DNA from 3 places in the Ornithinibacillus xuwenensis genome. Region 1 is predicted to be linked to each of the others. Evidence: predicted binding sites of a transcription regulator. Region 1 holds the regulator's gene; each other region holds the start of a gene.
The links. Region 1 encodes CtsR, which represses protease genes until heat stress. Its sites were predicted from a motif close to ATGGTCAATAAAGGTCAAACA; they were not measured.
Positions count from the first base shown of each region.

Region 2: the regulator CtsR is predicted to act here: its motif matches at 1,003-1,023, upstream of clpP (ATP-dependent Clp endopeptidase proteolytic subunit ClpP).
Region 3: the regulator CtsR is predicted to act here: its motif matches at 1,250-1,270, upstream of ABC228_RS13895 (ATP-dependent Clp protease ATP-binding subunit).

Region 1 covers NZ_JBDIML010000010.1:62,481-64,758, forward strand. The annotation lists gene mcsB (protein-arginine kinase McsB) at 1-472, opposite strand, end outside; gene mcsA (protein-arginine kinase activator protein McsA) at 469-1,017, opposite strand; gene ABC228_RS18370 (CtsR family transcriptional regulator) at 1,059-1,520, opposite strand; gene ABC228_RS18375 (MgtC/SapB family protein) at 1,808-2,278, opposite strand, start outside.
Region 2 covers NZ_JBDIML010000005.1:194,406-196,683, forward strand. The annotation lists gene ABC228_RS15100 (hypothetical protein) at 53-559, opposite strand; tRNA gene ABC228_RS15105 (tRNA-Arg) at 758-833, opposite strand; gene clpP (ATP-dependent Clp endopeptidase proteolytic subunit ClpP) at 1,096-1,683, shown strand; gene ABC228_RS15115 (HPr family phosphocarrier protein) at 1,761-2,015, opposite strand; gene whiA (DNA-binding protein WhiA) at 2,143-2,278, opposite strand, start outside.
Region 3 covers NZ_JBDIML010000004.1:236,531-238,808, reverse strand. The annotation lists gene ABC228_RS13895 (ATP-dependent Clp protease ATP-binding subunit) at 1-1,174, opposite strand, end outside; gene ABC228_RS13890 (hypothetical protein) at 1,424-1,975, opposite strand; gene mbcS (acyl-CoA synthetase MbcS) at 2,091-2,278, opposite strand, start outside.

The DNA.
Region 1 (2,278 bases):
AGGCATAATTTACCTTTTCCTCTAACCAATCATCAAATTCAAGCGCCTTTTTTAAGGCTTTTGTTAGTTGAAGACCTGGAAAATATATTTGAATACGAATATGGTCTTCTTCATTTATCATGACAGAAACCTGTTCATTAGTTGAAATCATTGTTGCTGCCGCCCCATCTTTTTTGGCCAATAGAGGACTAATCAAATGTTTTTCAACTAAAACACTTTTTTCGATATTAGATAGGTCACGGATGGAAGCAAATTCAAAATTCTCATATTCTTGAAATGAATGATGCTCATATTCCTTCTTTAGAAAATCACGAATTTGCTCTAAATCCTCTTGATTGGCAATAATCGGAAACGGCATATCCGCGAAGTTCCGCGCTAGTCGAATTCGACTGCTTAATACAATATCATTGTCGGGTCCTTGTTCTCGCATCCATGGACTCATCGCCTCATTCATGAAATGCTGCAGCGTCATTGACTATCACCCGCTTCTTTATGATTAATCTTATTTTCTAGCTCTTTAATTCTGTCACGTACGACAGCAGCTTGTTCAAATTCCTCGTTTACGATTAAATCCTGTAATTCAGCTTTAAACGATGTAAGCTGCTTTTTCAGATGGAGGCTTCCACCTTTTCTTTTCGGAATCTTACCACGGTGTTCGGTATTACCACTATGAACACGTCGGAATATAGGGTTTAGATTCGAGGAGAATGTGTGATAGCATTCGCCACATCCAAACTTACCAATTCGTTTAAAATCTGAAAATGTTAAACCACATTTCGAGCATTGAAGCTCCTTTTCTTTTTGAGGTTGCGTACTATGTTGACCTCCAACATGGCTCGAATCAAAGTTAAATAACCCTGTTAATAAATTATGGAGAGAATACCCCTCTTCGGGATATGTCATATAACCCTTTTCTTTTGCACACACCTCACAAATTTGAACCTCTGTTTTATGTCCATTTATGACTTGTGTATAATGCAGGGTGGCAGGTCTTTGATGACATTCTTGGCACTCCATTGTTTTTCCCCCTTATGCGGATACTAAAACCAATAGGTTGCTTATAGATACTTAAGTGTCGTAAGCATGGATGTTAGAATTCTTGCTCGTATTTCATCTCGAAGTGGCAGTTGAAATGCTAGTGTATTTCTTCCAATACCGCTAACCATTATTTTTGCTTCTCGTTGCGTTATGATTTCTTCTTCTACAAGACGTTCTAACACATCAATTGCTCCCTGTTGTGTTACAGTTGGATTTATTAGACGAATTATATCATCAATTAACTCTGACTTATCTTGGTGCTTTATTCGTATAATACGAATATAACCGCCACCGCCTCTTTTACTTTCTACAATATAACCCTTTTCAATAGTAAAGCGAGTATTAATAACATAATTAATCTGTGACGGTACACATTGGAATTGATCTGCAATTTCGCTTCGCTTTATCTCAATTGCATCTTGCCCTTTTGCTTGCAATACCTTCTTTAAATATTGTTCGATAATATCAGAAATGTTGCTCATATGATAACCTCCCCTTATTCAAGAGCGATTCCAAAGTAATGCTTTTGACTTTGACTATCTTTGACTTTATTTTTATTATACTTTAATTTTTCATAGATGCAACTATCTTACCCTTCCTATTCTAGACAAAATGTGTAGAAACAAAACCAAAATATGAAACTTCTTATGTATGCCTACATCCATTTACCGAAGCATGCTGGGAATTATAACAGAGGTACAGTAAAAACCGCACATTAATTGGGGAGTTTTATCATTAAGTGTACGGTCTTTATCATTTCATAAGCTAGCTACTTTTCAGAAACACTCTTAATAAAATCAATTGCGGAAAGCTTCTCAAATAATATAACTCGATTCAAATTTTCTTTCGGTTCTACCTTAATAAAAATGCTTCTTAAATTATTTTCTACTTTAACAACCTCTACTTGTGAAATTTTCAAGGTTGCTTCCTCCAATATTGCTATAACCTTATTGATTGCAAGCTCCGAATGGGCAACAATTTCTATCACGAACGACTGTTTACCTTTCGTAAAGAGTTTTTCAAAATTATTTAAAAAGACCAGACTTAATAAAATAACAAGAGTTGTGAATACCGCAACAGCATACATACCAGCTCCTACTACTAACCCAAGTCCAGCTACAGCCCAAATCGATGCAGCAGTAGTCAATCCCCTGATCGTACCGCCATAGACCATAATGGTTCCAGCTCCTAGAAATCCTATTCCACTTATTACATAGGAAGGTATGCGTGCCGGGTCAAA
Region 2 (2,278 bases), on a different contig from region 1:
CTGTAAAATCACTAAAATGTTCCTTCTCTATACTGCGCCATAAAAAAGAACCCTAATTGGATTCTCTAATTTGTTTTGCTTCATTTACTAAATCTATAACGCTTTGATAATCAGCAGTTAATAGCGCCTGTTCTACTTCCCTTAATTTATTAAAATATGCTTCATTGTCTATATGTTGGCTAACCTCATTAATAAATTGGTCGAGGTATATTGCAAATCCTTTAACGCTTTTTTCTTTCCTTTGTGCTAATTGTTCATTTCCTTCATCATCTCTACTAGCATCCTCAATTAAATCCCTTTCTAATGCTTCTGCGTCTGAAAACAAATATACTATTTCGCCTTCTGTTTGATACTCTGTTATCAAATTCGTTGCAAAATGTTGCCAAGGATAATTTGGTCCTGTATCTACAGTTCTTTCCGTAGGTATCACATCCTTAACGTCTTCATTTTCTATACTTGAAGATTCAGCACTTACATCCTCAACTTCGGGCTCATATTCCTGTGAACTTAATCCACACCCTGTTAGAAAGACAATACCTATTAATATTAACCTTTTCATATAGTTAAATCCTCCTACCAAATTTCGCTAAAAGTATAGCTGGATTTTACTGAATAGTGAATTTCCTTAACAATATTGATCAATTTAATATATCTTTCGAATCCTATAATTTACAATTGGTTTGCAAAACGTATTTATTTACAGAAAAAAACAAGGGAATGAAAATTTTCAAACCCTTGCCACTACCGACTTTCAAAACGCGCCCAGAGGGATTCGAACCCCCGGCAAACCTGGTACCGGAAACCAGTGCTCTATCCAGCTGAGCTATGGGCGCATATAACATTAGTATGCCCAATAAATCGGACACATAGGCTATTATAACGCCTGAATCCTGATTAAACAAGTATTTTTCGTAATGATGGGTTTAATCATTGGGCTATAGGGGTATGATGGAATATGTATTTTAGATGCTTGGACAAACTGCAATTATTGTCAAACGTTTTTGTTTGACCTTAATTGACCAATAGTATATGATGAAAATATCCAAGGATTGGATATATCCATAGAATATGAAAATGCATGAAGGAGGAATTCCAATGAATTTAATACCTACAGTTATTGAACAGACAAACCGTGGTGAACGCGCATATGATATTTATTCCCGCTTATTAAAGGACAGAATTATTATGCTAGGAAGTGCAATTGATGACAATGTTGCCAATTCAATTGTTGCTCAATTATTATTCCTAGAAGCTGAAGATCCAGGTAAAGATATTTCTCTATATATCAACTCTCCTGGTGGATCAATTACAGCAGGGATGGCAATTTACGATACAATGCAGTTCATTAAATCAGATGTTTCTACCATCTGTACTGGTATGGCTGCATCCATGGGTGCATTTTTACTAGCCGCTGGTGAGAAGGGTAAGCGTTTTGCATTACCAAACAGTGAAGTAATGATTCACCAACCATTAGGTGGTACACAAGGTCAAGCAACAGATATTGAAATTCACGCGAAACGTATTCTACAGATGAGAGAGAACCTAAACAAAATTCTTTCTGATCGTACTGGTCAACCAATCGAGGTAATTAACCGCGATACAGAACGTGATAATTTCATGACAGCTGCAGATGCAGTTGAATACGGCTTGATTGATAAAGTAATGGAACGTAAACCCGATTAATAAAAGCGAAAAGAGGAAGAATCAAATTTGATTCTTCCTCTTTATTGTTATTATATTCACATATTACACTAGAAAATTTACTTTTTTGAAACAAATGATGTTAAATGGTTTAATGCAACGTCTTCATCCGATCCATCTGCGATTAGCTTAATAGATTCTCCAGTTGTAATAGCCAAACTCATTAAGCCCATAATGCTTTTCGCATTTACACGTTTTCCTTCTTTTTCAAGAAATAAATGTGCCGTATAGCGGTTAGCTTCTTGAACAAATTGCGCAGCAGGTCTTGCTTGTAAACCAGTCTCCAGCTCAACTGTAACAACTCTCTCAACCAATTATCTCATCCTCCCCTAAACGTAAGCGGTACCATACTATAATAAAAATTTTTTTACACTTCAAAAAGTATAAAAAAATATCCATGATAGCCTATTATATCATGGATATAGAAAATATTAAATGAAGTTATGATAAAATTTCACCTTGTTTAATTTTTTCTGCAAATTCGTCAATTTTCTTTAATCGATGATTTATACCAGACTTTGAAATCTTTCCACTTGATACGAGTTCACCTAATTCCTTTAGGGAAACATCCTCATGC
Region 3 (2,278 bases), on a different contig from region 1:
GAATATCAGTAACATCCACATCAATTACTTGTTCTTCGCCCTTTGCTTTTTCTAATTGCTTTTGTAATTGAATTTCTTGGTAGCGAAGGTTGGCAGCTCGTTCATAATCCTCTTTTTCAGCTGCTGCTTCTTTTTCACTTATAATTTCATCAATACGTTGTTGGATGGTATTGGAATCGTTTTGTGAATTGGATAGATTCAAGCGTGACCCAACCTCATCCATCAAGTCAATCGCTTTATCTGGTAGGAAGCGATCTTGTATATAGCGTGCAGACAAATGAACAAATGCACGAATTGCCTCCTCGGAATAGCGCACTTCATGGAATGCCTCATAACGATCCTTAATACCATCTAAAATCTGAATTGCTTCATCAGTAGATGGCTCCTTCACGATGATTGGTTGGAAACGGCGCTCAAGCGCTGCATCCTTCTCAATTTGACGATATTCTTTTAAGGTTGTTGCACCAATAATTTGCAGCTCGCCTCGAGCAAGTGCAGGTTTTAATATATTTCCTGCATCCATTTGTGAGCCTTCAGCAGTTCCAGCTCCTACTAAGAGATGGACCTCATCAATAAAAAGAATCGTATCCTTACGCTCTTGAAGCTCCTTAACCAGCCGCTTCATGCGCTCTTCAAATTGACCACGAACTCCAGTATTTGCAACGAGTGAAGCCACATCTAATAGATAGACTTCTTTATTCATTAGCTTAGCTGGTACAGCACCTTCAGCAATTTTTAATGCAAAGCCTTCTGCGATTGCGGTTTTACCAACACCAGGTTCCCCAATTAGTACTGGGTTGTTTTTGTTTCTACGATTAAGTGTTTCAATTACACGCTTCACTTCTTGATCGCGGCCAATGACCGGGTCAATTTCACCAGCTCGAGCAGCATCCGTAAGGTTTTTGCCTAATTGATCAAGTAATCCATTACTTTTTGTTGATTTTTGCTTTGTTTTTGTTGTTGTATTAGAAGCTCCACTTTGTTGAAAAAGGTTAGATGCTCCTTGATCATCTTCATTATAGAAAGGATTTGAAATGAATCCATTTGCATTCATCATATTTTCTTGGATTTCACGGAAACATGAATTGCAAAGGTGCATTTGCATCTTTTCATGATTCATTTGCATTGCCATATTAATATTCGCTTCATTTACACCACATTGTTGACATTTCATATTCCATTCCTCCTGCTTTTATTTGGTTTAATGCTTGTTTGACTTTGACTATCTTTGACCTTGTGATTTCATTATACTCTGACCTTTTTTGACTTTCAAGTGTTTTGCCTAAATTTTCGGGAATGCTTGTGGGGACTGGTTTACACGGGAAGTTAAGCCTAGATATCCCTGTGGATTCGTCAAACAAATTCATTCATGCTTAATCGAAATAAAAATCCTAGCTTATCAAAAACTAGGATTTTTTTCGTTCTATTTCCAGTGTATATCAATTTTTGCCTCTTTTAACTTATTAGAGATTGCAATACTGTATGGCATGACACTTCCATTTTGCGTAACTTGAATGTGTTTGCCATCCTTGAAGAAAAATTCGTATTGATCGAAGCCTTCACTCCAATCAACATCGTAGTAGTTTATATAGTTAATATCTTCCCAGGTAAAGGTATTAATTTCACCCGTAATTTCTTCCCGATAGGATATCCCTTGATCCGAAATTGCACGAAACGGCTTTGTACCATAATAGAACAATAAGCTACTAATCATCACAAATCCAATACTTATCAAAACAGCGATTTTTCTCACATTAAAGAAGTATATCGTTAATGCCGCTACTACGAGTAGAAAAAAACCTGCTCCATATAGGATATAGCTATTACCGGGCACAACTACAACCCAAGTTCCAGGTTCATGATATAAGCTGTTTACAACAAAAGAGGGCATAATAATTAGTAGAAGAGGTGAGATAAAAAGAATGGCAATCCCAATTGCCATAAAATAGTGTCTTCTTTCATAATTTCGTACCATAGCTATCCTCCCATTTTATGAATACTCTTTATACGGGCAGCTGGAAGATTTTGTTTCATAAACTTGGATACAAAAAGAACAGGCAGCTAAAATGCTGCCTGTTCTACTTTTGCCATTAAATATGATTTTCGATTTCCTTTTTGCGTAATTCCACTCTTCTAATTTTACCAGAGATTGTTTTTGGTAATTCATCCAAAAATTCAATTTCTCTTGGATATTTATAAGGTGCCGCTAGATTTTTCACATGCTCCTGTAGCTCTTTTACAAGCAGCTCTGGACTCTCTTTAACATTTCCTTTTAAAA